One region of the [Clostridium] scindens ATCC 35704 genome, then DNA from elsewhere that is predicted to be linked to it. Evidence: predicted binding sites of a transcription regulator. Region 1 holds the regulator's gene; each other region holds the start of a gene.
What was found. The regulator Rex, encoded in region 1, represses fermentation and respiration genes when NADH is low (regulators of the CRP and FNR family bind a similar motif). The targets are predictions, from matches to a motif close to ATTGTTAANTANTTAACAAT.

Region 2: a site for Rex is predicted at 2,331-2,350, ahead of hypB (hydrogenase nickel incorporation protein HypB). Genes of this name have one in related genera too.
Region 3: a site for Rex is predicted at 6,304-6,323, ahead of HDCHBGLK_RS02460 (aminoglycoside phosphotransferase family protein). Genes of this name have one in related genera too.
Region 4: a site for Rex is predicted at 4,172-4,191, ahead of HDCHBGLK_RS01280 (trans-4-hydroxy-L-proline dehydratase activase). Genes of this name have one in related genera too.

What each region holds. Positions count from the first base shown of each region.
Region 1 covers NZ_CP036170.1:2,875,374-2,883,510, reverse strand. Annotated here, with positions in the region: gene alr (alanine racemase) at 1-541, opposite strand, end outside; gene HDCHBGLK_RS14765 (bifunctional ADP-dependent NAD(P)H-hydrate dehydratase/NAD(P)H-hydrate epimerase) at 525-2,042, opposite strand; gene HDCHBGLK_RS14760 (redox-sensing transcriptional repressor Rex) at 2,133-2,777, opposite strand; gene abc-f (ribosomal protection-like ABC-F family protein) at 2,905-4,821, shown strand; gene HDCHBGLK_RS14750 (alpha/beta fold hydrolase) at 4,839-5,537, opposite strand; gene HDCHBGLK_RS14745 (flavodoxin family protein) at 5,534-6,262, opposite strand; gene HDCHBGLK_RS19040 (DUF6472 family protein) at 6,290-6,466, opposite strand; gene HDCHBGLK_RS14740 (helix-turn-helix transcriptional regulator) at 6,624-6,827, shown strand; gene HDCHBGLK_RS14735 (NADP-dependent isocitrate dehydrogenase) at 6,945-8,137, opposite strand, start outside.
Region 2 covers NZ_CP036170.1:2,351,968-2,360,104, forward strand. Annotated here, with positions in the region: gene tnpA (IS200/IS605 family transposase) at 121-549, shown strand; gene larC (nickel pincer cofactor biosynthesis protein LarC) at 700-1,923, shown strand; gene hypB (hydrogenase nickel incorporation protein HypB) at 2,383-3,051, shown strand; gene HDCHBGLK_RS12165 (FAD-dependent oxidoreductase) at 3,085-5,790, shown strand; gene HDCHBGLK_RS12170 (hydrogenase maturation nickel metallochaperone HypA) at 5,810-6,154, shown strand; gene HDCHBGLK_RS12175 (DUF5692 family protein) at 6,174-7,214, shown strand; gene HDCHBGLK_RS12180 (FadR/GntR family transcriptional regulator) at 7,797-8,137, opposite strand, start outside.
Region 3 covers NZ_CP036170.1:475,254-483,390, forward strand. Annotated here, with positions in the region: gene HDCHBGLK_RS02425 (amino acid ABC transporter ATP-binding protein) at 1-300, opposite strand, end outside; gene HDCHBGLK_RS02430 (amino acid ABC transporter permease) at 290-982, opposite strand; gene HDCHBGLK_RS02435 (basic amino acid ABC transporter substrate-binding protein) at 1,006-1,788, opposite strand; gene HDCHBGLK_RS02440 (undecaprenyl-diphosphate phosphatase) at 1,914-2,741, opposite strand; gene HDCHBGLK_RS02445 (Cof-type HAD-IIB family hydrolase) at 2,757-3,587, opposite strand; gene HDCHBGLK_RS02450 (hypothetical protein) at 3,577-4,158, opposite strand; gene HDCHBGLK_RS02455 (cell wall hydrolase) at 4,271-5,353, shown strand; gene HDCHBGLK_RS02460 (aminoglycoside phosphotransferase family protein) at 5,427-6,182, opposite strand; gene adhE (bifunctional acetaldehyde-CoA/alcohol dehydrogenase) at 6,495-8,137, opposite strand, start outside.
Region 4 covers NZ_CP036170.1:272,212-280,348, forward strand. Annotated here, with positions in the region: gene HDCHBGLK_RS01265 (TetR/AcrR family transcriptional regulator) at 1-332, opposite strand, end outside; gene HDCHBGLK_RS01270 (acylphosphatase) at 374-643, opposite strand; gene hypD (trans-4-hydroxy-L-proline dehydratase) at 807-3,182, opposite strand; gene HDCHBGLK_RS01280 (trans-4-hydroxy-L-proline dehydratase activase) at 3,187-4,095, opposite strand; gene HDCHBGLK_RS01285 (DUF1848 domain-containing protein) at 4,229-5,173, opposite strand; gene HDCHBGLK_RS01290 (HD domain-containing protein) at 5,227-5,763, opposite strand; gene HDCHBGLK_RS01295 (efflux RND transporter permease subunit) at 5,782-8,137, opposite strand, start outside.

The sequences.
Region 1 (8,137 bases):
AATGGGTAAACGTCTTATCCGTCTCATCTGCCTTGGCAAAATGCGTATACATGCCTTCCATAATCAGGTTGGGCATCCTGCTGATGGACTCGATCTTATCGACGCTCTCATCCTCAATCAGGAATCCCAGCCGGGACATGCCTGTGTCCAGCTTGATATGGATATATGCCTGTTTTCCCATGCTTCCTGCCAGTTCAGAGACCTCTTTTGCCATCTCTTCGGTATAGACGGTCATCCGGATCTCATTTTCGATCATAGCCTTTCTCTGATCCGGGAAAATGCATCCAAGAACTAAGATCGGCTTCTTGATTCCGCCTTTTCGCAAAACGACTGCCTCATCTGGCGTAGCAACCGCATAGCCCCACAAATATTCCTTGCCCTCCAGCATCCTTGCGATCTGCAGTGCGCCATGGCCATATCCATCCGTCTTGATGACGGAAATCATCTGCACTCCTTCTTTGATGTTCTTCTTCATCATCTCCATATTATATTCTATTGCATCCAAGTCCACCCTTGCACAGATTCTAGTATAATTGTTCATAATTTTTTTCCTCCTGTTCCTTAAATGCTTCACTTAAATATTCTATTAAATCTCCCGCCATCACGCTGTAGCTGCCCTTTTCCCGACGGGCCAGATCCCCTGCCCGGCCGTGCAGGTAGGTCCCCAGGATCCCTGCCTCCTGGCAGTCCATCCCCTGGGCCATAAGCCCGGCCACGATGCCAGCCAGCACATCTCCTGCGCCTGCCTTCGCCATGGAAGCGTTGCCGGAGCGGTTGATATAGGCGCGTTCCCCGGGGGATGCCACCACGGTGCTGGAGTCCTTTAAAACGCAGGTTATATGGTGCTTTTCTGTAAACTCCTTTAGGATCTCCATCCTGCGGCTTTTCAGTTCTAAAACGCTGATGCCCGTAAGCCGGGACATCTCCTTCATATGAGGCGTGATAATCAAATGATCATGGGGAATCCGGTCCATATATTTCCTGTGCTCCGCGATCAGATTCAGGCCGTCCGCGTCGATCAGGCATGGGACGCTTAGATTTTCCAGCGCCGTCTTCAGTATTTTCTTAGACTTTTCACTGGTTCCCATCCCTGAGCCGATACATACCGTATCTGCCCATTTCAGCAGGCGGATAAGTTCTCCCTCGTCAAAAAAGTCGTAGGTCTTAACAATCGCCTCCGGAAGAAGCTCCTGCAGGATGATTCGGTTATCTTCGGGCGTATAGATCTGTACCAGCCCTGCCCCTGCCTTATAAGCCGCCTTTGCATTCAGGTAGGCAGCCCCTGACATGCCCTTGCTCCCGGCTATGATCAGCAGTCTGCCATACATTCCTTTGTTAGAATCTTCCATTCTTCTAGGCAGCAGTTTCCGGAATTCCTCCGGTTCATAAGTATAAGCCACGCCTATATCGGCTACGGTCTTATCCGTATCTATTCCGATATCTGCCACGATGACCTTGCCGGCGTATCCTTTTCCCGGATACAGGCCAAGTCCCACCTTTTCCATCTGGAATGTCACAGTAATATCCGCCTGAAATGCCACTCCCAATATGCATCCTTCATCCGCAGAAACGCCGGATGGGATATCCACAGCGAATTTAATGGCATTCGCCTCGTTCATCTGGCGGATAACCTTGAGATAGCGTCCAATGATTTCCCTGCCAAGCCCGACTCCGAAAATAGCATCTATTATGATACTATATTCGCCAGGCTTATACTCGTTGCAGATATCGGCGCCTGTTTCTTTTAATAGCCGCATCTGGCTCCTGGTCTCTTCCGTGCGGTGGGATTCATTTCCCACAAAGCAGACGGTTACGGGGTATCCCTTCTGGTTCAGAAGACGCGCGATGGCGAATCCGTCGCCGCCATTATTTCCCGAGCCGCATACGATGCAGGGCCTGCTTAGATCCAACCTTTGCGCTTCCATTACTTCCACGCATTTTAAGGCTGCTCGTTCCATCAGTTCCATTGATGGAACTCCCAGTTCCTGCATGGTATACTGATCTGCCATCTTCATCTGCCGGCTGCTGGCCAGATATCTCATTCCATCACCTCCATCAATAATTGAACATATAAAAGAACGTGTAAAGACCAGCCTGTCTGCACATGCCTGTCATTACACGTTTTCGTCTTGCTATTTCTTATGTTCTTCGTTATATCTGCTGATATTGTAGGATAACTGCATAAGACTTTCTGATAAGTGGACGTTTTCCACAATGACATACTCCGGCAGATTCAGGTCTGTGTGCGCAAAGTTCCAGATTGCACGCACGCCATTCTCCACCAGCATGTTCGCCACTTCAATCGCTTTATCCTTTGGAATCGTCAGCACGGCAATCTCTACGTCATTGTCCTGTACGAAAGTCTTCAGCCCGTCCATCATACGGATCGGCACGCCTCTGATGGATACGCCTTCCAGTCTCGGATTCACATCGAAGATTCCTTTCAATATGAATCCACGCTTTTCAAATGCCGCGTAGTTGGCCAATGCCTGTCCCAGATTACCCGCTCCGATAATGATAATATTATGGTCTTCTTCCAATCCCAGAATCTTGCCTATCTCTGTATATAAATACTTTACGTTGTAGCCATAGCCCTGTTGTCCGAATCCACCAAAGTTGTTAAGATCTTGACGAATCTGAGATGCAGTAACTTTCATCCGCTTGCTTAAATCATTCGAGGAGATACGCTCCACACCATTTTCGAGTAATTCGCCTAAATATCTGTAGTATCTTGGCAGCCTGCGAATCACCGCCTGAGAAATCCCTCTATCTTCCACTCATATTCACCTTCCCATTTTGTTCTAAGAATCATTATATAGAATTGTGGTTGCAAAGTCAAACTTTTAGTTGTATTTTGTCCTATTTTCGATATAATGGAAACGGATGCGTATGAAGGAGGATATTATGATATTAGCATGTCACGGGATCAATAAATCCTTCGGCGAAGAGGTAATCGTGGCCGATGGATCTTTTCATATAGAGGATAATGAGAAGGCTGCCCTGGTCGGTCCAAACGGCGCCGGGAAGTCCACTCTCTTAAAAATAATCGTAGGGGAACTGCCGTCTGACGGCGGGGATGTCATCCTTACCAAAGGCAAAAGCCTGGGCTATCTGGCCCAGCATCAGGAGATGATGAGCGGCAACAGCATATACGAAGAAGTCCGGCTTGCAAAGGCAGATATCATTGCAATGGAAAAGCAGATCCGCACTATAGAACTGGAACTGAAGCATCTAAGCGGCGACGCCCTGGATTCCCGCCTTGAGACGTATAACCGTCTTATGGCGGCTTTCGAGCGCGCGAACGGTTATGCCTATGAAAGCGAGATCACCGGAGTTCTCAAAGGACTCGGCTTTATGGAAAGCGACTTTAAGAAGCCAGTGGATACCTTGTCCGGAGGGCAGAAAACCCGGGTTTCTTTAGGCAAGCTCCTGCTGACCCGTCCCGATATCCTGTTATTGGACGAGCCAACCAACCACCTGGATCTGAATTCCATCGCATGGCTTGAGACCTATCTGCTGAACTACCCGGGCGCCGTACTGATCGTGTCCCACGACCGGTATTTCCTGAACCGGGTCGTAACCAAGGTTCTGGAGATTGAGCAGGGAAAACTGATGACCTATCTGGGCAATTACAGCGAATATGCCCAGAAAAAAGAGCAGATCCGGGATGCGCAGCTAAAGGAATACCTGAACCAGCAGCAGGCAATCAAGCACCAGGAAGCCGTCATTGAGAAACTCCGCTCTTTCAACCGGGAGAAATCCATCCGGCGGGCAGAAAGCCGGGAAAAAATGCTGGAAAAAATGAAGCCGGTAGAAAAGCCGGTGGAGGCAAGCACGGAAATCCACCTGACGCTGGAGCCATCCTGTACCAGCGGCAATGACGTACTAAACGTCGAGCACTTAAGCAAGTCCTTTCCTTCCCAGCCCTTGTTCTCGGATGTAAGTTTCGAGATCAAGCGCGGAGAGCACGTTGCCATTATCGGAGATAACGGTACCGGCAAGACAACCTTGCTTAAGATACTGAATCAGGTCCTTGCGGCCGACAGCGGCACATTTACCCTGGGCACCAATGTAAATGTGGGATATTATGACCAGGAGCACCATGTACTCCATATGGAAAAGAGCATATTCGATGAAATATCCGACGACTACCCTACGTTGACCAACACGGAGATACGCAATGTCCTGGCTGCATTTCTATTCACCGGAGACGACGTATTCAAACGTATCGGCGATCTGAGCGGCGGGGAAAGGGGCAGGGTCTCCCTTGCGAAGCTGATGCTCTCGGAGGCCAACTTCCTGATCCTGGATGAGCCTACCAACCATCTGGACATCGTTTCCAAGGAAATTCTGGAACGGGCATTGAATGATTATACCGGAACGGTGCTGTACGTGTCCCATGACCGGTATTTTATCAATCAGACTGCCACCAGAATCTTGGATCTTGTCAACCGGACCTTTGTCAATTACATCGGCAATTATGATTATTATCTGGAAAAAAAGGACGAATTGACAGCCGCCTACGCTGGCGATCCTGACGCGGATGCCGCTGCGGCCAAAGAAACTGTATCCGAAGCCAAATTAAGCTGGCAGGAGCAAAAAGAAGCCCAGGCAAAGGAACGCAAGCGCCAGAATGAATTGAAAAAGACAGAGGAGCGCATCACGCTGCTGGAAGAGCGGGACGGCGAGATCGACTCCCTGATGATGCAAGAAGAGATCTTCACCAATTCCGTCAAATGCCAGGAACTGGCCTCAGAAAAGGCCAGGATCGCTGGGGAATTGGAGGAACTCTACCAGAAATGGGAAGAACTTGCGGAATAAAGCAGAATACGGTTTGCTCAAACAATAGAATCACAATTTCTTAGAAAGCGGCTGACTGCCCGGTTGAACTCTTCCGGGTTCTTAGCCGCTATAAAATGATCTCCTTTTATTCTTACAAGCCTGGCATTTGGCAGGCTTTCACAAATCAGCAAAGAGTGGCTGTCCTTAATCATATCATTTTCCCCTACGATCACCAGGGTTCTGGCTTTCACTTCTTTTAACTGCCGTGGACTTAGATCAGGCTGGGTCGTCATAAGCCCCAGCATCTCGGCCTTCTGCCTGGATCTATGATGAAACCTGCCAAAAAAGGATGTGATCTTATACCCCAGGACGATCGGAATCTGCACGCTTGGCTTTACGCCCGCAGGGCAGAGATTGGCTCCATTAAGAATCAGGCTCTCCACTTTTCCCGGATACCTGAGCGCAAAAGCGAGCGCGATATTGCCGCCGTCGCTGAATCCCAAGAGATGCGCCTTTTCCATCCCCTGTTCTTCCATAAATCCGTTCAAATCTTCTGCAAACTGCCTGATTGTAAAAGGCTTCTCTCCTCGCGGCGATTTTCCGTGGCCTCTGGTATCAATTGCAATGACTCTGTAATCTTTTGAAAAATATTCCATCTGATGCTTAAAATAAGTCCCGTCTTCTCCATTGCCATGAAGCATTATCAACGGCTCCCCATCCCCTGCCTTTTCATAATAAAGTCTGATATCCATCATTCTTCCACCTGCTGGCCAGTCTTGTTCTTCCATGGCCTTTCCTTGGCAAGCCATCCCTTTTCTTCCCAATACTTCTGGTCAGCCGGATTGTTTCCATCCCGAACCACCTTGCGCATGATATAGAATAAAATCTTTGTCTTAAGCCCCGGCTTTACAGCGGCTGGCTCTCTGTGTATTTTTAGGGCAAGCTTCCGGATATTTTCCGTCACCTGATCCTTTGCCGCCTGTTCCATATGTTCAAAGCCGGAGGTTCCCACCTTGACTCCAAGGGTGTAAATTCTGCCTACGCCCCAATACAGCAGGCTGTCTTTGATATCTTTAAGCGCAGACCTTATGCCGCCTCCGGCAGCCGTAACGATGCAGATAGCCTGCTTGCCAAACATGGATGCTTCCGGGCGGTGAATCATGCACCGGTATCCATAATGATCCAGCAGAGCCTTCATCGCGCCGGATACGTGCATCACATATACCGGAGAAGTAAATATAAGCAGATCCGCCTCGTCGATCATTCTGGTAAACCGCTTCATGTACATAAGATAGTCCAGGCATCTCGTCTCGCTCTTCCGGATGCAGGCAGCGCATCCCCGGCAGAATTCCGGCATGTCTTTGGGAAGGAACAGTTCTGTGAGCTGGTCCCCTTCCTGCATGATCTCTTCAATCGCCAATTTCCCGACCTGATAAGTAGATCCTTTCCTCATCGTGCCATTAATCATCAGTATATTCATCTTGTCCTCTCCCCTTTTCTTTTGCATTTACATCTGGTGCCTGACAACTGCATACTCGTCCCCATAACTGTAATAGGGACAGTCATGATATGTATTGTTCACAAATTTATAAAGTTCGTCTTCATCCAGATTCATCTGGCATGTGTAGCATTCATAGTCTTCATCATATTCATAATGAGCGCAGGACTCGCAATTACTTTTCATATCCAAGTCTCCTTCCAGGAAAAAAGTATAGCACAATTTTATCTTCCGCTCAACCACCTTGGCAGGAAGTTATGGAAAGCAAACTTGACATTTATGTATTGCATGCTATACTGGAATTATGGAAAGTAAACCTGACATTAGATAAGGAGGGATATTCTTGAAAAACAGGCTGGAAGAAATCCGCAGAGAACACGGGCTTAAACAGGAAGAACTGGCCGATATCCTGGAAGTCTCCAGGCAGACCATCGGCTCCCTGGAAAACGGACGATACAATCCTTCCATCATTCTGGCTTTTAAGATCGCCCGGTATTTCCACAGGAATATTGAAGATATTTTTATCTACGAGGAGGAATCAAAATGAAAGAAATAAAATCCTACTGCTGGCTATAGGCATAATCCTGTACTTCGTCTTTGGCATACTGGATAGCATGCCAACCTTTCCCGCAACGTCCGTCCTCGAAAAAACAAATCAAGCCACTTAAAGTCTCTCCCCGATAGCCTTAATAAACTCCTCGCTATTTAGCACCGTAGGATTCTCAATCGTAGTGATCAAGGCCAGATCCTTCGTCATCTTTCCGGATTCGATGGTATCAATGGTCGCCTTCTCCAGCCTGTCGGCAAATTCCATCAGTTCAGAATTACCGTCTAATTCGCCTCTTTTCCTGAGCGCTCCCGTCCATGCAAAGATGGTAGCCACAGAGTTGGTGGACGTCTCCTCGCCCTTCAAATGCTTATAGTAATGGCGCTGCACGGTTCCATGGGCAGCCTCGTACTCATAATAGCCGTCCGGCGATACCAGTACGGAAGTCATCATGGCAAGAGAGCCGAACGCAGAAGAAACCATGTCGCTCATCACATCCCCGTCATAGTTCTTGCATGCCCAGATATATCCGCCTTCCGACTTCATAACGCGGGCAACCGCATCGTCGATCAGGGTATAGAAATAAACGATGCCTGCCGCTTTGAACTTCTCATCATATTCCGCATCATAGATTTCCTGGAAAATGTCCTTGAACGTATGGTCATACTTCTTGGAGATTGTGTCTTTTGTCGCAAACCACAGATCCTGCTTCGTATCCAGGGCATAGTTAAAGCAGCTTCTTGCAAAACTTGCAATGGACTGGCTCACGTTATGCATTCCCTGCACGATTCCCTCGCCCGTAAAATTATGTACCAGTTCCTTCGTCTGAGTGCCATCCTCGGCCGTATAGACCAGTTCTACCTTTCCGGCCCCCGGGATCTTCATCTCAGAGCCTTTGTATACATCGCCGTATGCGTGTCTGGCAATGGTGATCGGCTTCTTCCAGTTTTTCACGCACGGCTCGATTCCCTTTACCACGATTGGCGCGCGGAATACGGTTCCATCCAGGATCGCGCGGATGGTGCCGTTGGGGCTTTTCCACATTTCTTTCAAATCATACTCTGTCATGCGTGCCGCATTGGGAGTAATGGTCGCGCATTTTACCGCGACCTTGTATTTTTTCGTCGCATTGGCGGCATCCACCGTAACCTGGTCGTTGGTCTCATTCCTGTGCTCCAGTCCCAAGTCATAATATTCCGTATTCAGTTCGATAAAAGGCTCCAGAAGATTCTCTTTTATCATCTTCCAGAGGATCCTGGTCATCTCGTCGCCGTCCATCTCGACAATTGGTGTTGTCATCTTAATCTTTG
Region 2 (8,137 bases), 520 kb from region 1:
CCCCCAGCTATGCTGGGGAGAATGGAGTAAGCAGAAGCGTGTATGATATCAATAAAAAACCTCCTATGATACAATGAGAATGGTATCGCAAGCCAAACTCAAACATAGGAGGTGGTCCTTATGGACAATAAAAGTTTATCACACACAAGATGGAAATGCCAGTACCATGTAGTTTTTATACCTAAGTATCGCAAGAAAGTGTTATATGGGAAATTGAAAGTTGATGTACGAGAAATACTTAGCATCTTATGCCGCTATAAAAATGTGGAAATAGTAGCAGGAGCAGTATGCGATGATCATGTACATTTAAGTGTAGCGATTCCACCTAAAATCAGTATATCAGATTTCATGGGATATTTGAAAGGAAAAAGTACATTAATGCTATATGATAGGCATCCCGAATTACAAAGTAAGTGGGATAAGGCATTTTGGGCAAGAGGGTATTACGTAGAAACAATTGGTAATATTACAGACGAAGCAGTACAGAAGTATATTAAAGAGCAAGCAGAGGATTCAAGAAAAGAAGATTCAAGAGGTGCGGCTTTATAGCGGACCAGTAAAAGTGCTTGCGATACCGCCCTTCGGGGCGAGCAGTAACAATAGCCCTTTGGAGGGCTAAGGCTAAACCACCACTTGAAGTGGTGGTTGTAACTTAGAACATTATATCTGGAATGCTATTCCGGCATCAGCGGCGATATGATGGCTGCAGCGCTTTTGGACCTTGGAGCGGATCAGCAGGCGTTAAAGGATGCACTTGAGAGCCTGCCGCTGGAAGGCTTCCGGATCGAAATCGGCAGGGTAAAGAAATCCGGGCTTGATGCCTGCGACTTCGCGGTGATTCTGGACAGCGCCCATGAAAACCACGATCATGATATGGAGTATCTGCACGGACATGGAACGGTACATAGCCATAGTCATAAAGGAAGCCATGAGCACCGTGGAATGAAGGAAATCCTGCATATCATAGACAATGGCGCAATGACACGGGAGGCGAAAGCAATCGCAAAGCGTATCTTTGGCATATTGGCTCAGGCAGAAGCCAAAGCCCACGGCGTTCCTTTGGAAGAGGTTCATTTCCATGAAGTGGGGGCAGTGGATTCTATCGTGGATATTATCAGCGTCGCCGTATGTCTGGATAATCTTGGAATTACGGAATGCATCGTCCCTGTCCTGTATGAAGGGTGCGGCACCATCCGGTGCCAGCATGGCATTCTTCCGGTGCCGGTACCGGCGGTTGCGAATATCGCATCCGAACATAATCTGGATCTTTGCATAACTGAATCCAAAGGCGAATTCGTAACGCCTACCGGAGCGGCAATCGTAGCGGCAATCAGGACAGCAAAGGAGTTGCCGGAAACATTTTCCCTAAGGAAAATAGGCATAGGGGCCGGGAAAAGAGAGTATGACAGGCCTGGAATCCTAAGAGCCATGCTGATTGAAGGGCAGGCGTCTTATGGCAGAGACTGCATCTGGAAGTTGGAAACCAATATGGATGACTGCACGGGAGAGGCGCTGGGGTACGTAATGGATCGCCTCTTTGAGGCCGGAGCCAGAGATGTAAGCTATACGCCTGTCTATATGAAGAAAAACCGTCCGGCTTATCAGTTGAACGTCATCTGTACGGAAGAAAATGTAAAGCAGATGGAACAGATCATATTTGAAGAGACGACAACCATCGGCATCCGCAGGCAGCAGATGGAGCGGAGCGTCCTCGCGCGCAGCATGGAGACGGTTCGCACATGCCTCGGGGATGCGCAGGTAAAAGTATGCGCTCTGGGCTCGCAGATAAGGAAATATCCGGAATACCAGAGTGTTGTCAGACTTTGTAAGGAGCATGATAGATCATTTCAGGAAGTTTACCAGATGGTCCTTTCGGAGTGTATGAAGGAGGAAGGGAGTCGGACAGAAGTTCCTCGTTGGTAACGCCTATCTTGTCCGGGATAGAGGGTATCAAATGCTTCTGAAATGGCATCCCAGCCGGGGGCCTCTGAGTTTTCGCCTAGCAACTCTAGCTGAGGGGGTTCGTTATCTTCCTTTTTTCTTTTGAATTTATCTAAGATTCCCATACATTAATATCCTTTATATGCTTGCTAATATATAGTTTCATGCCATAACCCGCTGGGTATGACCTTATATAGAAGCATAATTGGGCTTATTTCTTGTGCCAAGCAGGAAAGAAGTGAGATAGAAACATTTGGAATTGGCTAAACCAAATACCAAAAATAAAAAACAAAAAATGTGCATAAAAAGCGAAAGAATAATAGTGCATAATATATAAAAATGTTGCTTTAAATTGACAAATATTATATAAAATAATATAATAATCATACAATGACAGAAAAATAACAAAAACTGGTATGACCAGAAAAGGAGTTGTGAGTGATGGGAGAATTCAGGGTTCTTGAAATCAAGCAGAGCGTTTTTGCGGATAATGACAGGCGTGCAAAGGAACTGAGGAAAGAATTAAAAGAAAAGAAGGTATTTCTGCTGAACCTTATGTCTTCGCCGGGATCAGGAAAGACGACGACTCTGTCGCGTACGATCGAGCGGCTGAAAGACGAGATGAAGATCGGCGTTATGGAGGCAGATATCGATTCCGATGTGGATGCAAAGACGATTGCCAGCCTTGGAGTTAAAGCAATCCAGCTTCACACCGGAGGCATGTGCCACCTGGATGCAGATATGACGGCACAGGGACTTGCCGGACTGGAGACTGGAGATGTGGAACTTGCCATTCTGGAAAATGTGGGCAATCTGGTATGCCCGGCGGAATTTGATACGGGAGCGGTAAAGAATGCCATGATTCTAAGCGTGCCGGAGGGAGACGATAAGCCGCTTAAATATCCGCTCATGTTTTCCATCTGCGATGTAGTCCTTATTAACAAGATTGACGTGCTGCCGTATTTTGATTTCGATATGGAAGCATGCAGGAAGAATATTCTGATGCGTAATCCCAATGCACGGATCATTCCAATCTGTGCCCGTACCGGGGAAGGCATGGAGGAATGGACGGACTGGCTGAGAGATCAGGTAAAGGAATGGAACGGATAGCGGACAAAAAGATAAGCGGAGAGGAGAGAGAGAATGTCAGAACGAAGGGAATTGATTTTGCAGCTGGGTCAGATGATCACAGACCGAATAGGCCATAAAGTGACCACAGAGGATCCGGAATACTGGGGGCTTGCCTGTATCGTCACCGATGAGATGGCAGAAGTAGCGTTAAAGATGAAGGTGCGAAAGCCTATGACGTTTGAGCAGATGCTGAAGGTTACGGGGAAAGAGGAAAAGAAGCTTCAGGAACTGCTGGATGAAATGAGCCGGGTAGGGCTTATCGAATACAACTGGGAGAATCCAAAGCGGGAGAAGCAATATGTGCTTCCCATGTTCGTGCCAGGCAGCGCGGAATTCACTAATATGAATAAGCAGCAGCTTGAAGAGCATCCGGAACTGGGCAGGTTCTTCGAGCGGATGTCCAGGCTTCCTTTGGAGAAGGTAACCCCTATGGTTCCTCCGGGAGGCGCAGGCATCGGCATGCATGTCATACCAGTGGAGAAAGCCATTGAGATGGAGAATCAATCCATTGATATCGAGCATATCTCCCACTGGCTTAAGAAATATAATGGCAAATACGCCGCAAGCCCCTGCTCCTGCCGAATGTCCCGCCAGACTTATGATGAAGGCTGCGCCGATGATCCCGAAGACTGGTGCATCGCGGTAGGAGATATGGCGGACTATGTGGTGGAGACGAATAAGGGTGGAAGATATATTACATACGACGAAGTGATGGAGATTCTCAAGCGTGCGGAGGACAACGGGTTCGTGCATCAGATTACCAACATTGACGGCGAGAATAAGATATTTGCCATCTGTAACTGCAATGTCAATGTCTGTTACGCCCTTCGGACTTCCCAACTGTTTAATACTCCCAATATGTCCCGCTCTGCCTATGTGGCAAGAGTGGAGACGCAGGACTGCGTAGCCTGCGGGCGCTGCGTGGAGTATTGTCCGGCAGGCGCGGTCAAGCTGGGACAGAAGCTGTGCACCAAGGACGGTCCCGTATCCTATCCGAAGCATGAACTTCCGGATGGCGCAAAATGGGGACCGGAAAAGTGGGATGAGGATTACCGGGATAAGAACCGGATCAATTGCTATGATACTGGAACGGCCCCATGCAAGACCGCCTGTCCGGCGCACATCGCTGTACAGGGGTATCTGAAGAAGGCAGCCCAGGGCAAGTACAGGGACGCGCTGGCGCTGATCAAAAAGGAGAATCCATTCCCCGCAGTCTGCGGGCATGTGTGCAACCGCCGATGCGAAGATGCTTGTACCCGGGGAACGGTAGACCAGGCGGTGGCCATCGACGAAGTGAAGAAGTTTATCGCCCGGCAGGATCTGGAAGCAGAGAACCGGTATATTCCGCCAATCGTTCCTCCTACGACAGGCCGTCTGTTCGAAGAGAAGATCGCGATCATCGGAGGCGGACCGGCCGGACTAAGCTGCGCATTCTATCTGGCAGAGAAGGGATACCGTCCGGTCGTATTCGAGAAGAATGAGAAGCCGGGAGGCATGCTGGTGTATGGCATTCCATCGTTTAAGCTGGAAAAGGATGTGGTGGATGCAGAGATAGAGATTATCCGCCAGATGGGCGTTGAGATACGCTGCGGTATCGAGGTGGGCAAGGATATCACCTTGGATGAACTGCGCGCCCAGGGATATAAGGCATTCTATCTTGCCATAGGGTGCCAGGGCGGAAGACTGGCAGGCATCCCTGGCGAGACGGCAGAGGGCGTGATGACGGCGGTAGACTTCCTTCGTAAGACGGGAGCAGATAAGTCCTATCCGGTAGAGGGACGCACGGTCGTTGTGGGCGGCGGAAATGTAGCGATCGATGTGGCGCGCACCGCGACAAGATGCGGCGCTTCAGAAGTGTCTATGTATTGTCTGGAAGGCAGGGACATTATGCCGGCATCCGCGGAGGAAGTAGAGGAAGCAGAGGAAGAAGGAATCGCTGTGAACTGCGGCTGGGGGCCAAAAGAAATATTGACGCAGGATGGAAAGGTCACCGGCATCGTATTCAAGAAATGCCTGTCTGTGTTCAATGAAGAAAAGCGCTTTGCTCCTGTCTATGATGAAGAAGATACGGTTACGGTTCCTTGCGAGCGAGTGTTCTTAAGCATCGGACAAAGCATCCAGTGGGGAGAACTGCTGAATGGCTCCAAAGTAGAACTTGGAAGAGGAAATGCGGCGGTAGCGGATCCGGTGACCTATCAGAGTTCCGAGCCGGATATCTTTGTAGGCGGCGATGTATACACAGGACCCAAATTCGCGATTGACGCCATTGCGGCAGGCAAGGAAGGAGCCATCTCCATCCACAGGTTTGTGCAGCCGCGCAGCAGCCTTACCATCGGAAGGAACCGGCGTCAGTTTATCGAACTGGATAAAGAGAATATCAAGCTGGATGCTTATGACAATTCCTCGCGCCAGATACCGGGAATAGATGAAACCATTGATCGGCGCAAGTCATTCAGGGATGCACGCAAGACGTTTACGGAAGAACAGGTGCGGATTGAGACTGCCCGATGCCTGGGCTGCGGCGCGTCTGTCGTGGACGAGAATAAATGTATCGGCTGCGGCGTGTGCACGACAAAATGCGAATTTGACGCGATCCATCTTTACCGCGAGCATCCGGAGTGCAGTAAAATGTACCGGTCTGAGGATAAGTTCAAGGCGATTCTGCCATATGCGATGAAGCGGGGGCTTAAGATTAAGTTTGGAAGGAAGAGCCAGTGATAGAAAGGATCGGTAGATTATGCACGAACTGGGAATTGTATTTCATATCATCAACAGCCTGGAATCGGTGGGCAGGGAAAACCAGCTTACCCAAGTGGCAAATGTAACGCTGGAAATCGGGGAAGTCTCAGGCGTAGTGGATTCTTATTTGAAAGACTGCTGGAAATGGGCATCTGAAAAATCGTCTCTGCTGCGGGGAGCCAAACTGATTACCCAGGAGATACCGGCGGTGACATATTGCGAGGACTGCCATCAGACCTATGGAACGGTGGAGCACGGGAAAGTATGTCCGTTCTGCTTGGGGGGAAATACATATCTGGTGGCAGGAAACGAATTTAATATCAAGGAAATAGAGGCATGCTGAGAAAGAGGGAGGGATAATCATGCTATTTCAAATCTATGGAGAGAATGCCGGCTGGCAGCTGCTTGGATGGCTATTGGTATTTGCGGGACTGATTCTTGCGAATGAACTGGCAAGACGTACGAAGGTGGGAGGGATATTCTGCTTTCTGATCGTACCGGCAGCATTGACCGTGTACTTCATTGCCATCTATGTTGGCGCGGCTAACGGTGCGGAGTGGGCGCTTAATAATCCTACCTATGTACATATGAATAGCTGGTTCCACTATGCAAAACTATACGCGGCTACCGCGGGATGCATCGGCTTCATGATGCTGAAGTATAAGTGGAAGATCGGCAAGACCAACTGGTTCAAGGTGTTCCCGTTTGTGATCGTGGCAATCAATATCCTGATCGCAGTCGTAAGCGACTTTGAGTCTGGCGTAAGGGGCGCGATGGCCCTGGCAGAGTATGGAGACCGCTGGTGGCTGTCATCCGAGAACGTATGGCTGTATGGCGGATGGTGGAACTGGGTCAACGGAATCGCCGGCATATTAAATATCCTTTGTATGACAGGATGGTGGGGAATCTATTCCTCCAAAGACAAAAAGGATATGCTGTGGCCGGATATGACCTGGTGCTTTATCATAGCCTATGACCTGTGGAACTTCGAGTATACTTACAACAACCTTCCGACCCACGCATGGTACTGCGGACTGGCGCTTCTGCTGGCTCCTACTTTTGCCAATGCGCTGTGGAATAAGGGCGGATGGATTCAGAACCGTGCTAACACGCTGGCATTGTGGTGCATGTTCGCGCAGGTATTCCCGATGTTCCAGGATACCAGCCGGTTCGCCACGATTCCGATCCTGTATTCCGATGGATTCATGGATGCAGCCACAAGACCTGCGGCAGTTGATCCGACGATGCAGGGCGTAGTGGCATTGCTGGCACTGGCAGCGAATGTGATCTGCCTGGCTGTGATTATCAAGCGGTCAAAACAGCAGAAGAAGAACCCCTATAAGAATGAAATATTCACGGATCAGAAAGATTTCCAGATTGCAATGGAAAGAGCGGAGGTATAAGGGATGGATTTGTGGATTGGTGGACGCCGGGGCGGCAGAAGCGGGTTTTCTGCGACGTTCCGGCACCTGCGGCTAGTCCACCGGTATGTAAGTCTGCAGAAGAGTCGTCATAGGACTCCTCTCCTGCGGACTAACATACCGGGGACGGATCCTCCGGATGCCTTCACTTACCTTCGAAAACCCGCTTCTGCCGCCCCGGCTTGCGCCAATTTGCTGGCAATCTGCGAGGAGTGCGGGCGTTAACGTACACTGTGCAGGGAGAAGATTGCGGCAGGGGAGCGGTTGAAAGAGCGGATAAGAGCAGGGATTTTTAGTTAGAGATTAGACAATACTGATATTTAGAGATAAGCCTACAGCGGGAGCGATGGAGTCGGTTCTGCTGTAGGCTTATTTTATTGGAATTAGACAGGTCAAGGCCGCAAAAGAAGTTTCGGCGTAAGGTGTGCATATGGGGCAGCGCGGGCGCTGAATCGCCGGTAAATTGTCGGGAGCCCGGGGGTGTCTGGGGAATTCTGGAGGTAAGCGGATGGGACGAAGAATCCCCCAGACCCCCCGGGCGGTCGCCAACTCGCCAAGATTCCTTTACTCGTAATAGATCTGCCGGCTTCCGCTGATGCATTCGCCCAGGGAATAATTAATCCACTCGATGGCGCCTTTGGTGTCCCGGTTGCGGATATAGGTCCACATGACATAGTTGCTCTCGTAGAGGGACTGGATGCCATAGAGGTCGCAGTAGCGCTCCCACATCGTGAAGATAGGAGCCCGGAAGGACTGGAAGATCAGTGGAAGCAGGGTGTTCTGGGATGCCAGGGCGAATTCATGCTGGAATTCGAACGCGGCCTGGATTGCCTCTTGATTGTCTTTGGCATCCCGGATCTGCTCGATGATTTCCAGAAGCACCTGCACTTCCTCGTCGCTGATAC
Region 3 (8,137 bases), 1.3 Mb from region 1:
CTTATGGGGAAACAGATTGAAATGCTGGAATACCATGCCCATCTTCTGACGGTGCTTGTTGATATCCACATTCTTATCCGTAATATCGGTTCCTTCAAAGTATACATGTCCTCTGGAAGGCGTTTCCAGCAGATTCAGGGAACGCAGGAAGGTGGATTTGCCAGAGCCTGAAGGCCCGACGATTACCACTACCTCGCCTTTCCTGATCTCCTCGGAGACTCCGTTAAGCGCATGCAGTTCCCCGAATATCTTATGAAGTTCTTCTACTTTGATCAATACATCTCCGTTATTAGTGGTCACTGCTCCTCAACCTCCTTTCCAGCATATTTACAAGTTTTGTAAATATAAGCACCATGGCAAGGTAGATCAGCGCAACCGCAATCAGAGGCATAAAAGCATCATATGTACGGCTTCTGATAATGTCGCCGCCCTTGGTAAGATCCTGCAAGGCAATGTATCCGGACACGGAAGTCTCCTTTAAGAGAACGATGAACTCATTTCCGAGAGCCGGCAGCACATTTTTAAATGCCTGAGGCATAATGATGTATATCATCGTCTGCACATAGTTGAATCCAAGGCTTCGTCCTGCCTCGAACTGTCCGTTGTCAACGGACATGATCCCGGAGCGGAATATCTCCGCTACATACGCGCCGGAATTAAGGCCAAATGCCATCACTGCCACCAGGACTTTGCTGACATCAGAACTGCCGAATATAACGAAGTAGATGATCAGCAGCTGTACGACTACAGGAGTTCCGCGGATAACCGTCAGGTACAGTTTGCAGATGGCATTCAGAATGCGAAGTTTTCCCGTCTTATCATAGGTAGAGCGCACGATGGCTACCAGGAATCCCAGCACGATACCGATGATAACCGCAAAGAATGTTACCCGAAGAGTGACTCCCAGGCCTTCTGCGATGTATTTCCAGCGTTCATCCGCTATAAAATTGTTATAAAACTTATCCTGTAATGTTGTAAACATACTCTACATCCTTATCCTATGAATTATTCTGCCTTGTCAGCAGAAATGTATTTTGCAACAATCTCGTCGATCTTGCCGGATTCTTTCAGGCTGGCAAGCGCTTCGTTCATCTTCTTAAGCAGGTCGTCGTTGTCTTTTGCAACTGCGATCGCATACTCTTCTTCTGTAAATGCCTCATCCAGAATCTTAAGGCCATCTGCCTCTGCAACGAACTCTTTCGCAGGCTCCCCGTCGATCACGACTGCGTCGATCTTATCCTGCGTCAATGCCTGTACTGCCTCGAATCCTTTATTGTAACGCTCAACTTCTGCATCCTCGATGTCATCTGCATAGATGTCGCCTGTCGTGCCAAGCTGAACACCGATCTTCTTGCCGGTCAGATCATCTGGCCCTGCGATATCGCTGCCTTCTTTAACGATGATTACCTGTGTCGCGGTTGCGTATGTATCTGTAAAATCAACATTCTTCTTGCGGTCTTCTGTCACAGTCATTCCTGCTGCGCCAAAGTCTGCCTTTCCGCTTGTAACAGCCGGGATAATAGAATCAAACGCCATATCCTCGATCTTTACTTCCATTCCCATCTCTTCCCCGATTGCTCTTGCAATATCCGCATCGATGCCGACTACATCGTCGCCTTCGTGGAACTCATATGGCGGGAACTCTGCATTTGTCGCCATAACAAGCGTGTCCTTGGAATCTTTCTTAGAGTCTCCGGAATCCTTAGAATCATCCTTTGATCCGCATGCTGCCAAAGAGAACACGCATGCTGCAACTAATAATACGCTGACTAACTTTTTCAGTTTCATAACTTCTTTCCTCCAGTATATTTAATTTACTATTTGGCGCACTGTGCCTATGAATGCATAAAAATTCAAGCCTAGTACATATTCTATCATGTTTTTCACAAAAAACAAGTATTTTTCTTTATATTTTATGCAAGAAACGTCTGTACCAATGTGACCACTATGATTATTCCTCCCAGAATAATCCTGTAGTAGCCGAATATTTTAAAGTCATGCTTCTTGATATAGCCCATCAGGAATTTGATCGCTACGACAGACAAGCCAAAAGATACCAGGCATCCCAGTATCAGCAGGCCAAATTCCGCCCCTGTAAAATGGAATCCAAACTTCACCAGTTTCAGAAGACTTGCGCCGAACATGGCCGGAATTGCCAGGAAGAAGGTAAACTCTGCCGCCACTTCCCTTGACACGCCGATAATCAGAGCGCCTACGATCGTCGCCCCTGATCTGGACGTACCCGGAATCAGCGCCAGCATCTGGAATATGCCGATCCAGATCAGCATGGAAACGGACAGTTCGGATATCCTCCTTACAGACGGCTTTCTTCCCACGTTACGGTTTTCTACTATTATAAACAACACGCCATAGACGATCAGCATAACTGCCACTGGAAACGGCTTATAAAACAACTTATCCAGGATGTCGTTAAACAGAAGGCCTACGATTCCGGCCGGAACGGACGCGATCAGCACCTTGATCCACATCTGCCAGGTCAGCATCTTCTGCTTGCTGGTCTTTCTCGGCGAGAATGGATTCAGCTTGTGGAAATACAGAACCACAACCGCCATTATGGCTCCCAGCTGGATCACCACGTTGAACATCTCCATGAACGCATCGCTCATGCTTGGCTTAAGCACGTCTCCCACCAGGATCAGATGCCCGGTGCTGCTGACTGGCAGCCATTCCGTAATTCCCTCAACGATTCCAAGAATGATTACTTTTAATACATCTAACATATCTCTCTCCTTTTCTTATTCCAGCACATATTCCTCTATGAATCTGGCAACCCCTTCCTCGTCATTGGATCGCGCCACATAGTCTGCTGCTTCTTTTACCTCTTCTGTTCCGTTTTCCATAGCTACTCCGGTTCCTGCCTTCTGCATCATGTAATAATCATTGGATCCGTCCCCGAAAGCCAGAATATCTTCCCTTCTGATGCCAAGTCTTTTCCCCAGATCAATCAATGCATCCCCTTTATTCACGCCCTGCGCATTAACCTCGATATTCTTATCCAGGGCGCCTGTAACCACAATGCCTGGAATACTTTTTAGTTCTTCTGCCGCCGCATCCCGGTCTTCCAAGGTTGCGAACAGTCCCTGCATCTTATCCACCGCCCGGTCCTCTGCCTCGAACTTGGCACGTACATCCGGCACCGGCCTTCGGGTCGTCACAATATAGTTAGCCATAGGCGAAGACTCTATATAGCGCTCGACATTCTTAAGCGCCTCTTCCTGGGCGTAGCCGATTCCATCATAGTATATCTCCCGAAGCGTATCATAATGTTCGAAGATTTCCAGGACCTTTCTGGCGATTGGCGCGGAAACCAGTTTTTCATATATGGTTCTGCCGGTCCGGGATTCTACCACTCTTCCTCCGTTGGCTGTAATGGCATAGCGTATGCCCGGAAAATGGAGCAGTTCGCCTGGTATGCCGCTCAGAGGCCTCCCGGTAGCCGGAAGAACTACGATTCCCTGGGCAATTGCTTTTCTTAGGATTTCCTTTGTATAAGGGGTAAATTCTTTTTCGGTGGTTAGCAGCGTTCCATCCAGATCCAGCCCGATCATTCTGGCCTTAATCTTCATATGCCGTTAATTCCTTTCTGTCTTTTGAAAACCGTATTAATGTCTTGCTGACCTTATCCTTACTCTGCTCATAAGCATTTTCCCCATGCTCCACCATCTTCTCTACCACCGTCTTCTGGCTTGCCGGGGCAAATAATATGGTATCCTTAGCTGGCACCATGATAACCAGGTCATCTTTTAACTTATCTACGCACACCTGCCAGATATGCTTAAAGCACAGCGCGCTGGCTTCATGATGGCCATCCGCTATAATGCCGAATCCCCCATACCAGGTATTTGCGATCACGAATTCCACATCCCGGATCAGATTCTCGCAGGAAGCGTGATAGAGTTCCTCGATATCGCAATCCGGAGGCAGCATATTATCCTTGAGGACTTCAAATACATCTTCCCCCCTCTTGATTACAAATATAACCGACAGGTCTTCCATAAATGATACCACCAGCGTATCTTTTTCCGAGATATGCTTCCCATTCAGCGCCTGGCTGTCGGTCAGCTCGCTTTTGACCCAAGGATAGATCTTTTCCTTGATGTTTTCATATTTATAATGCTCTTCTTCGTATTTTCTCATCGTCTTTTCCTCTCAATCATACATTCTATGTTCTATTCTAACAAAATTTGCTTTATAAAGCAATTTGTTGTATAATAGATAAGCACTCGCTAGAAAAGGAAAGGATGTGTATATGATAAGTACAAAAAAGAAACGTATATTACGGTCAGCCCTGGCGCTGGTTCTAACCACCGTAACAATAGCTTCTGTGAATACTTCGGTATATTCGGCACCTTCCGCAGAAGAACTGGAAGATACTACCTCCGGCCTGCAGGGTGAATTGGATGATTTGAACAGTCAATTATCGTCCTTAAGCGCTGAACTGGACTCAGCCTCTTCAAAAATTGAAGATTTATCCGCTGATGTAGAAAAAGCCAAGCTTGACCTGGCGGCAGCTCAGCTTAATGAGGATGCACAGTATGATGCCATGAAGGACAGGATTAAGTTCATGTATGAGGGCGGCAGCGCCTCCTTGATTCAGATCTTATTCTCTTCTCAAAATATGGCCGATTTTCTTAACAAAGCAGAATATGTAACAACGATAAGCGAATATGACAGATCCATGCTGGACGAGTTGCGCGATGTGCGTATCAGCGTCGAAGAAAAGCAGTCGGATCTGGAGAGCAAGCAGCAAGAACTTGCTTCATTGCAGGAAAACCTGGAGGCAAAGAAGAATGAACTGAATTCCAAGATCTCATCTACCTCCGGACAGCTGGATGATTATAAATCACAGCTGGAACGCGCAAAGGCCGCCGAGGAAGCCAGCAAAGTGGCACAGAACAATGATATTTCCGGCTCCATTACGCCTCCTGCCAATAATGGTAACAGTAACAACAGCAGCAATTCGAATTCCAACTCTGGTCAGATAGACGCTAACACCAGTGATGTTGCTTTATTTGCTGCTCTTCTTGAGTGCGAATCCGGCAGTTACGACGGCATGCTTGCCGTTGCAACGGTTATTATGAACAGGGTTGCAAGCCCCAGTTATCCCAATTCGATACGCGGCGTAATCTATCAGCCGGGCCAGTTCGGCCCAACCTGGAATGGCAGTCTGAACAGGGTTCTGGCAAGAGGGCCTTCCTCAACAGCCTATTCTGTCGCCCAGGCGGCTTTAGGCGGCGCACGACACTCTGCCGTCATCAATTGCTATTCTTTTAATGGCGCGGCATGGACTGATGTACCGGGAGTCGTGATCGGTGGAAATGTTTTTTATTAGAATTTTCATGGACATATTATGAAGGATTAAATCAAAGGGCATTACTATAGTGAAATAGTAATGCCCTTTTTGTCTATTGATAATCCATCACATCAATCCATTTCATCAGGAAATCTTTCTCCAGCTCATTGTCTTTCTCCAATTGCGAAGCTGCTACGATCGGAAGCCACTGCTGCACGTACTGTCTGGCGGTGTCGCTCTTCTTGCAGAATAGGTTCAGGTACAGATCTGCCGCTTCCTGATCCTTAAGCGCGAACAGAAGATATGTCATTGCCGCATCGGCGCTTGCATTTCCCTGGGTGGCATGTGCCCAGTCAACAACCGTCATCTTCCCGTTCTTTCCTACGAGCACATTGCTGGGATTGAAATCTCCGTGACATAGCTTCGTATGCTTTGGCATGCTTTCCAACCGGGTCAGAAGTTCATATCTCTGAGTAGCATCCAGTTCTTTCAAGCCGTTGATCTGCCTTGCAAGCTTATCCTTCAACTTGTTCAGCAGTGGCGCTTTCTTCTCATGTACCTTCAACTGCAGATCCACGAAATCAGACATGTATTTCTCCAGATTGTCATGGTCGACTTTCATCATCTCTTCCAGCGTCTTGCCATCCTTGTATTCGATGACCAGCGACCACTTCCTGTCGATCTGGGTCACTTCTTTTAACTTTGGTATATCTAAGCCAGTCTCTTCTACCCTTACCGTATTCAAAGCCTCGTTAAAGACTGCTGACTTCGGATGGAAGGTCTCAAATACTTTGACAATGCTATTATCGCATTTATAAACCTCTTTGTAAGGACGTTTTAATATCAGATTACCTTGCTCCAGTTTCATAAGCCATACCTCCTTGTAGTATTTGCCGTTCATTTTTTTGATGGCTTAATTATACACCAGCAGGAAGCATTTGAAAAGAGTTATTTGATATTTTTTTAACTTATTTTTTTATTATATTTTTATTGTTATATATTTAACATATCCGGCAAATTACGTACAAAAAGGGGCGGGTTCTGCACGGGATATGAGCCTTCCGATCGGGCAGAACGCCGGATATATTAATGGATTGGAAAACAGTAAGGGAATTCTTTAATGTAGTTATCAAGACGCAGCAAGAGCACAGCGAACTGCTGCGCTCTTGCTCTTTGATTCTTATTTTCCGTAGTAGCATTTCAGGTAGATTTCCTTGATCTCTTTCATCAGAGGATATCTTGGGTTGGCGCCTGTACACTGATCGTTGAAGGCCTGCTCAACCATGTCATCCAATGTATCAAGGAAGTACTTCTCGTCTACGCCGTAGTCTTTGATCGTCTTCTTGATTCCAATCGTATCTTTTAATTCTTCCAGTTTCTTACAGAAGTTATCGAATACTTCCTGGTCATCCTTTCCCTGGCATCCTGCGAATCGTCCTAGTTCTGCATATCTGGCCTGCGCATGCGGATACTGGTACTGAGAGAATGTTCCCATCTTGGTTGGAACTTCCGCTGCGTTGTATTTCATTACCTCTGTTAGAATTACTGCGTTTGCAACGCCGTGTGGCAGATGATGGAATGCGCCAAGCTTATGGGCCATAGAGTGGTTCAGTCCCAGGAATGCGTTGGCAAATGCCATACCAGCCATGCAGGAAGCATTGGCCATCTTCTCTCTTGCCTCAGGGTCATTGGCTCCATTTTCATATGCAGATGGCAAGTAGTCGAATACTGCCTTTACCGCCTTCATTGCAAGTCCGTCTGTATAGTCGGTTGCCATGATAGATACATATGCCTCGATGGCATGTGTCATGACATCGATACCGGATGCGCTGGTCAGTCCTTTTGGCTGGGTCATCATGTTATCTACGTCTACAATTGCCATGTTTGGAAGCAGCTCGTAGTCAGCGATCGGCCATTTTACCCCTGTCTCTGCGTCTGTAATAATTGCAAATGGCGTAACTTCGGAACCTGTTCCTGAAGATGTAGGGATTGCCACGAAGTATGCCTTCTCGCCCATCTTCGGGAAGGTATATACTCTCTTTCGGATATCCATGAAGTCCATAGCCATATCTTCGAAGTTTGCTTCCGGATGCTCATACATCAGCCACATAATCTTGGCAGCATCCATTGCTGAGCCTCCGCCAAGTGCTATGATGGTGTCTGGCTCGAAAGCCCTCATCTGGTCAGTACCCTTCTGGGCGCACTGTAATGTCGGGTCTGGAGCAACCTCATAGAAGCATGTATGCTGGATTCCCATTTCATCCAGTTTTTCTTCAATTGGAGCAACATAGCCATTCTTATATAAGAAGGAATCCGTTACGATGAATGCTTTCTTCTTATTCATAACTGTTCCAAGTTCATCAAGCGCAACAGGCATACAGCCTTTCTTAAAGTATACCTTCTCAGGTGTTCTAAACCACAGCATGTTTTCTCTCCTCTCAGCAACCGTCTTAATATTGATTAAGTGTTTTACTCCTACGTTCTCTGATACGGAGTTTCCTCCCCAGGAACCGCAGCCAAGGGTAAGAGATGGAGCCAACTTGAAGTTATACAGGTCGCCGATACCGCCCTGGGAAGATGGCGTATTGATTAAGATACGGCAGGTCTTCATTGCTTCGGCATGTTTTGCGATCTTCTCCTTCTGCGCCGGATGTACATACAGAGAAGCCGTATGTCCGTATCCGCCGTCCGCAACCAGCTGCTCTGCTTTTGCAAGCGCCTCATCGAAAGTCTTTGCCCTGTACATTCCAAGTACCGGAGACAGTTTCTCATGTGCAAACTCTTCGGATATGTCAACAGATTCTACCTCTCCGATCAGGATCT
Region 4 (8,137 bases), 1.1 Mb from region 1:
GTGGAATAAAGGGAGGCCAGCAGATCAATGCTGATCTTCTCCTCCATCATCGTATGCATCTCACAGTTTAAATATAGCAGTTTGAAGAAACTATTCATTTCCGGATCCATCTTTGCTTCCAATTCCTCATAGTAGTCATCCAGAATCAGGGATAACGTATTAAGAAGCTCGTCTTTGGTATTGAAATAGTAATAAAACGAACCCTTCGATGTCCCGGACAGTTCGATGATATCATCTACTGTCGTTCCATTATACCCTTTCTCATAGAAGAGCTGCCAGGCTGCCGAGACAATCCTGTTCTTTATGCTCTTTTTCTCTGTCTGTTTTTCCATCCTTATCTCTCCACGTCGTCTGTTTCTTCTATCTTACCACACTAGCGTACATAAAAACAACTCTCATCAACCGTAGGTATGTCTTTGGAATCAATCCAGTCGATGGAGATGAAGCCGTTCCTGTTAAGCCCTTCCATCAACTTGTGGATCATGGGCTCCCTGCCTTGAATCTCCATCACTACCGTTCCGTCATATTCGTTCATTACCCAGCCAGTAAGTCCCAGGGACTTAGCCAGATATTTGGCCGTATATCTGAATCCTACACCCTGTACCCTGCCATAGAAGACCAGGCGCTTTCTTACATCTGCCATATTCTCACCGTTTCCCTTGTAAAGTCTTTTATTATTGTAATCCGATTGCATGGAAAAAGCAAACTTTGACACGTAACATTTTTAAAAAATGTTACGTGTCAAAGTGAAAAGTGTTACGTGTCAATTTAAAAAACTGGTGCGCAAAATTAAAAAACTGGTGTGTCTAATTGAACGACTGCTCGGTTCTTTCGATAATCTCATCTTGCAGCGCCTTGCTCAGATTACGGAAATGATCGCTGTATCCGGCCACGCGCACGATCAGGTCTTTGTAGTCTTCCGGGTGTTTCTGGGCCTGGATCAGGGTTTCTTTATCTATGACGTTGAACTGAATGTGGTGTCCGTCCATGTTGAAGTAGGTACGCACCAGATTCGCCATCTGATTCAGCCCTTCCTCGCCTGCGACTACGCTTGGGGTGAACTTCTGGTTCAGCAGCGTTCCGCCTGTCTGGAGATGATCCATCTTGGCACAGGATTTTACGACTGCCGTCGGCCCGTTGGTATCTGCGCCTTTTTCCGGGGAGATTCCCTCGGATACCGGCTTGTGGGCCAGACGTCCGTTGGGGCTTGCCATCATTACATCGCCGAAATATACATGGCAGGTGGTAGGCAGCATATTAATACGGTAGGTCCCGCCCAGCATGTTCGGCCGCCCTGTCACCTGGCTCCTGTAATACTCGAAGACATCCCTCATGATGCTGTCTGCATACTCGTCATCATTTCCATACTTAGGGGTCTTGTTGCTTACAAGGTTCAGGATTCTGTCGTGCCCTTCGAAATTATCATCCAGAGCCTGCATCAGTTCTTTCATTGAGAAGTTCTTCTTTTCATATACATTATACTTCACTGATGCCAGGCAGTCCGTGATGGTTCCGATTCCTACGCCTTGCAGATACTTGGTATTGTATCTCGCGCCGCCTCCATTGTAATCTTTTCCTTTAGAAATGCAGTCGTTGGTGATAATGGAGAGGAACGGTACCGGCATCTCTTCCGCATAAATCTTCTCAATCACGTTGCTTCCTTGGACTTTAATGTCAATGAAGTACTTCATCTGCTTCTTAAACGCATCGTACAGTTCTTCATAAGTTTCAAACTCCGTTGCATAGCCTAGTTTCAGTCCCAACTGCTGGCCTGTCATCTTGTCGCAGCCGTTATTCAAGGTCAGTTCAAATATCTTCGGAATGTTAAAATATCCGGTCAGGATATAGGCTTCATTGCCAAACGCCCCGGTCTCCACGCATCCGCTGGTTCCGCCCCGCCTTGCGTCTTCCAGGGATTTCCCGGCATTTAGAAGTTCCTGCACGATAGCCTCGGTATTGTAGAAAGCAGGCTGTCCCCAGCCCTTGCGGGAAATCTCGCAGGCGCGCTTTAAGAACTTCTGCGGTGTCTTTCTGCTGATCTGCACATTGGAACTTGGCTGGAGCAGTTTCATTTCATCCATGCAGTCCAGTATCAGATAACTTACATTGTTGACGCCATTCTCTCCGTTCGGCGCGATCCCTCCTGTATTCAAATTGGCGAAATCCGTATAGGTACTGCTTTCCTTCAAAGTAATTCCAACCTTCGGGGGCGCCGGCTGGTTATTGAATTTTACCCACAGGCATTCCAGTAACTCCAGAGCCTTCTCATCATCCAGAATTCCCGCTTCTATATCCCGCTCATAAAATGGATTCAGGTGCTGGTCTAAGCGTCCCGGGCTGTATGCATCCCAAGGATTCAACTCGCTCGTCACGCCCAGATGCACGAACCAGTACATCTGGATTGCCTGCCAGTAGGTCTGGGGCTTATGCGCTGGCACGACATCGCAGTTGGCAGCGATTTGAAGCAACTCTTCCCGGCGCTTTGGATCGCTCTCTTTTTCTGCCAGTTCCCTGGCGTATGCAGCGTAGCGTTCCCCAAGAATCATGATGGCATCGCAGGCAATCTTCATGCCTTCCAGCTCGTTCTTCTTATCCAGGGCTTCCGGATCATGAAAGTAATCCAGCCGGTCAATCGCCTCCTGGATGTCCTGTCTGTAGTCCAGAAAACCTTTTTCATATATTTTCACAGAGCCCACCGTATGCCCTGGTCCCCTCTGCTCCATAAATTCAGTAAAAAGCCCAGCCTCATAGGCCTTCTTCCACTCCGGCGTCATCTGCCTGAGTATCTTATTCCGGATGCATCTCTTATCCCAGTATGGGATCATTATCCTCTCCTGGAGTTCAAAATCCTCTTCCTTTACTTTGAAACTGATAAGTTCCCGGTCGTTCATTACCTGCATATCTTCCATGGTATGGCAGCACAATTCCGGAAACGTCGGGGATGCCTGCGGAGAGTCTCCTTTTTCTCCTACGATCAATTCTCCCTCGCCAATGTACAGAGTCTTGGTCGAAAAGTAATCCTTCAGTACCTGGGCGCGAAGTTCCGGTATGGAGAGCGCTCCTTCATATTTCTCATAGGTATCCGTCATGCTCTTCGCCCGCTCCATATCAATGTGCGCCGGCGTCTCCAGGCTTAGTTTCCTCAGTTTTCTGATCCGTTCATTCATTCCTCTTTCTTCCATACTGCTAGCCTCCTATTTTGATATTGTGGAATCCTGATTCCTTAAATAAATCTACAAAATGTTCCATTTCTTCTTTTTCCGGTGCATGAAGTTCTGTTCCATCGTATGTCCTGCCTATCTTCTCATACTTCCCTGAACCGGTGTTATGATAAGGTAGAAGATTAATATTTGCCACCCGGATATTCTTCTCTTGAAGATACTTGATCATCGCTTTCATATCCTCATCCGTACCATTAACCTCCTTGATGGTGGGAATCCGGATATAGATTCTTGCGCCCGCCGCGCTTAATCTTTCCAGATTGGACAGGATCGTCTCATTCCCTGCACCCATATACTTTTTATGTATCTGACTATCCATCGTTTTAATATCATACAGGAAGGTGTCCACATATGGCAGAATCCGGGCAAAGTTCTCATATGGCGCCTGTCCGCAAGTATCAATCGTTACAGTGATTCCATGCCGGTAAAGTTTTTTCGCTAGTTCTTCTACGTAGTCCATATCCGCTGTCATTACCTCGCCACCGGATAATGTGACGCCACCGCCGGACTCTTCATAGAACATCTCATCTTTCTTTAACTCCTTCACCAATTCATCTACGGAGTATTCTCTTCCTACGATCTCTCTTAGATTCTGATTACAAAAATCCACGCACGTGCCGCATCCGTCACAGAGCCGCATATCCGTGAACACTTTCCCCTCTTCTCCGCGAATCGCCCGGTTCGGACAGGCTGGTTCGCAGTTTCTGCATCCTGTACATCTTTCTGCGTCATACAGCATCTGCTTCTTATAACTCTGGGTTTCCGGATTATGGCACCATACGCACCTTAATTGGCAGCCCTTGAAAAAAACGGTTGTTCTGATGCCATCTCCGTCATGGATAGAGTATTTCTGTATACTCGTGATCAGGCTCATTTTTCCACCTCTCTTTTTTGTATCCCGTTTTAGACTATAGTTTGTACTTTAGTCTAAAATATCAAAAGCAAAACCGGTTGTCAAGTATTTAACAGCCGGTTTCTGCCCTTCCATCGTCATTTCTACATATTCACTAAAATTTCATATACATTTCCGGCAAATCGAACAAAGAAATCTGATTGTCCCTGTCAGACTTCACGTCTCGATCCGTAATCATCTCATCGCCTTTCAACTGTCCAATCAGCAGCGGCGAAAGTGGATTATGCTGCTGCATCCTCCGCCGGGCGCCTTCCAGGCCGCTTGTCGCATAGCAATATTTGCAGCCGTTGATGCAGGTGTCATACATCCCAATATCTATGCTCTCAATACAGCCGCATTCCCGCCGCTGTCCCGCATCTTTCTTAAGATCCAGCTTATAGCCGATCAGATTGTGGATCTTTTCTTTGTCAATACAGGCTCCATGCTCAATTCCCAATCTGCTCAAGTCCATCTTTTCCGCACAGGTATAGAGCGGCAGGCCATTTTTTTTGCCAATCCGCGCCAGTCCTTCCGCCAGTCCCACTATATCCTCCGGCTCCATCTCCAGATACGGGCTGTCCTTATAGGAATCGATAAAACTTATGATGCATCTGGTCGTCGCCTTGTGAAGCCACTCGCACATCATTTCAAACCGCTCCAGATGATAAGATATGGAATACTTCTCCGTCAGCAGAAGAGGGTCAAACCTCCAGTCCACCCGCTCTTTTCCCAAGCGCTCGCTAAGCAGCAGGAAGGTGGCCATAGACTCTTCAGTACGGGGAACGTTTTCCTCAATATCCTGTTCATAATCCGTAATCGTCATCTGGAAATAATAGGGATATCCCATTTTGTCAATCGTACTCAGATAGGGAATCAGAGGTTCTGGATTCTTCGTCCAAAAGGCAATACAATCTATCGTATCCGGCGACAGCTGGATACGGCTTATCTTCTTGCGGTTATATGGATTTGGGACCAGCACCTCTCCGGCCTTTAGCCGGTTAATGAACCACTCCGGATATAAAGCCGGGATATCCGTCCTTCTGCTTGCACTGATTATCATCTTCACACTCCTGTTTCACTTCTGTCTATCTTATAACGAAAACTATCTGCCTCTCAGCCAAAATTCTTAGCAATCAGCCTGCAATATTCCAGGAATGCCGGTACCTCTTTAAATGAGTCTGCCAGCACATCCCGTATACCCTTATAATACCATCCAATGGTCTCCTTGTCCTTCATTCGAAAACGGTTCCATAGATTTTCCCCTTCTGCGGGATAGTCCCTGTCAATGTCCCTCATATTAGACAGCTTGTCCGCCAATCCAATCATCTGCACTTCCCTGGAGGCTGTGCGTAGATGCTCAATGGTAGCACGCTTTCGCTCCATCCAGGTCTTGGACTTATCTTCACTCTCCTGGGCGACCATAAAGGCCACCCGCTCAGAGAATTCCTGGGCCAGAATTCTATGGGTAATGCCTTCGCAGTCTTCGATCGTGTCATGCAGCACAGCGGCGCTGATCACTTCCTCATCGTCGGTCATTGTCGCCACGATATCCCCAACTTCTACCGGGTGCACAATGTATGGCCTCTTGGTTCCCTTCCTGAATTGTCCTTCGTGTGCCTTGGTTGCAAATTCAATTGCTTTGTCAATCATAATGTACCTCTCTTATCATTATTGATCCAACGTGGTTTCGATTTCCTCTATACCTTCACGAAGTCTTGCCTTTTCTTTTTTATGAAACAGATCAAAGATACAAGGGACAACTACTAAGGTTAATATGGTTCCATATATCAATCCGCCAATGGTAACAACCGCCATAGGCTGCACCATATCCGAGCCCATTCCGAAGCCGATTGCCATGGTTGACAATCCAAGAATTGTTGTAAGAGCCGTCATGATGATCGGTCTGAGCCTGGTCTTGCCTGCCTCTACCAAGGCCTTTTCTTTTTCCATACCGGCCGCAATCAACTGGTTGGTATAGTCAATGAATACAATACCGTTATTGACTATAATGCCTGACAGCATTACAAACCCAATCATCGCGATTACGCTGACTGCCATTCCCGACATCCATAAGGCAAGAAGGCCTCCTGTGAATGCCAGCGGCACGGTAAACATAACGATGAACGGAGAACGCAGAGACTGGAACTGCGCCACCATGATGAGATACATAAATACGATAGCCAGCGCCAGCATCTTAAAGAGTTCTATCATCGCCTCGTTGATAGTCTCATCTTCTCCAGTCATCTTTATCTCGTATCCTTCCGGGGCGTCGTAGGATTTCAGCGCCTTCTTCACCCGGCTGCTGACCAGGCCGATATTATCCCCATCCTTAATCTCTGCCGTAACCGACATGAATCGGCTCTGATCTTTCCGGCTGATTGCTCTAAGGCCACAGGCGTCTTCGAATGTGGCAATGTCGGCCAGTTTCACATCTTCTGATGTTCCATCCTGCTTCTCGGCAGTGATGGTCAGATTGCGGATGTCCTCCCTGCTAAGGCTCTCGTTGGCATCATCCAGTACATAGACATCATAATCATTGGTATCGGTTGCCAACGTGGTGGCCGTCTGGGCTTCTGCAAGTTTTCCATACAGCTGCTGGTATACTTGAGCCACCGTAAGGCCATGCTGCGTTGCCTTTGTCTTATCCACTACGACCCGCAGTTCCTCGTTATTGTCTTCTGTTCCATCCAGTACATTCTGAGTTCCTTTTGTCTTCTCTACGATTCCCTTGACATCATTTGCTACTTTCTGTAGTTTATCCAGGTCTTTCCCCTTTATCTGGATGTTAATCCCCGAGCTGCCAAGAGCGCTCATATCCATATTGGACATATTTACGGTAAGTTCGCCGTCAATATCCTTTGTTACGCTTTCGATCTTTTTCTTAAGCTGTCCATTGTCCAGGGACGGATGATCCTTTGTGATCGCGTAGAATTCAATTACATTCGATTCCGTCTGCGTCCCCATCATATCAGATGCAGATACCAGGCCGCCGATATCCTTGATATCCTCAATCTTTCCAATCCGGTCCATTACCTGATCCGCCACCTTGGCTGTATCGTCAAGGCTGCTTCCCTCTTCTGTCTTAAGCGTCATAGCGATCTGGTTGCTCTCCATCTGAGGCATGAATTCTGTTCCCCTTGACAGGGCCAATGCAATGCTTGCTATGAACAGCGCCAGAGCCCCCAGCAGTACCAGAAACTTCTTATGCAGCGCCTTTTCAAGCAGTTTGCCATATCCCTGCCTGATCTTGGCGAATATTTTTGACTCCTTATCTTCCGTCTTCTTCAGCAATCCCGCGGACATCATAGGAACCAGGGTCAGAGCCACAGCCAGACTGGCCAGAAGCGAGTATGCGATGGTAAGCCCCATGTCTACAAACAGCTGTCTGGTGATTCCACTGGTAAACACGATTGGCAGGAATACGCAGACCGTCGTCAGCGTAGAGGCCATGATTGCCCCGCCTACCTGTCTTGCTCCTTCTATGGCCGCTTCTTTGGCGGAAGCGCCCTCTTCATTCCTCATGCGGTATATATTCTCAATTACGACGATAGAGTTATCCACCAGCATCCCGACACCCAGCGCAAGCCCTGATAAGGATATGATGTTCAGGGTTACCCCTGAGAAATACATGGCAACCAGCGCTGTCATGATACTGATCGGGATGGAGCACGCAATAACAAATGTAGGACGGAGGCTCTTTAAGAATACCAGCAGGATAATCACCGCCAATATGGCTCCAAAGATCAGGTTCTGCAATACGGAATGGACGATAAGGTCAATGTATACGCCCTGATCCATCAGCGTTACCGTCTTGATTTCTGCGTTATCCTTCTTTAAACGATCCAGTTTCTCGAGCACTCGCTTGCTTACATCTCCGGTAGAGTACCCGGTCTGTTTCTGAACGCTTAGCATGACTCCGGGCTTGCCGTTAATCTTCGCGTACGTCTCATCCGAATTATTCACCAGTTCCACATTCGCAATATCCGACAGTTTGACAGGATCGATGCCTTCCATGTCTATCAGC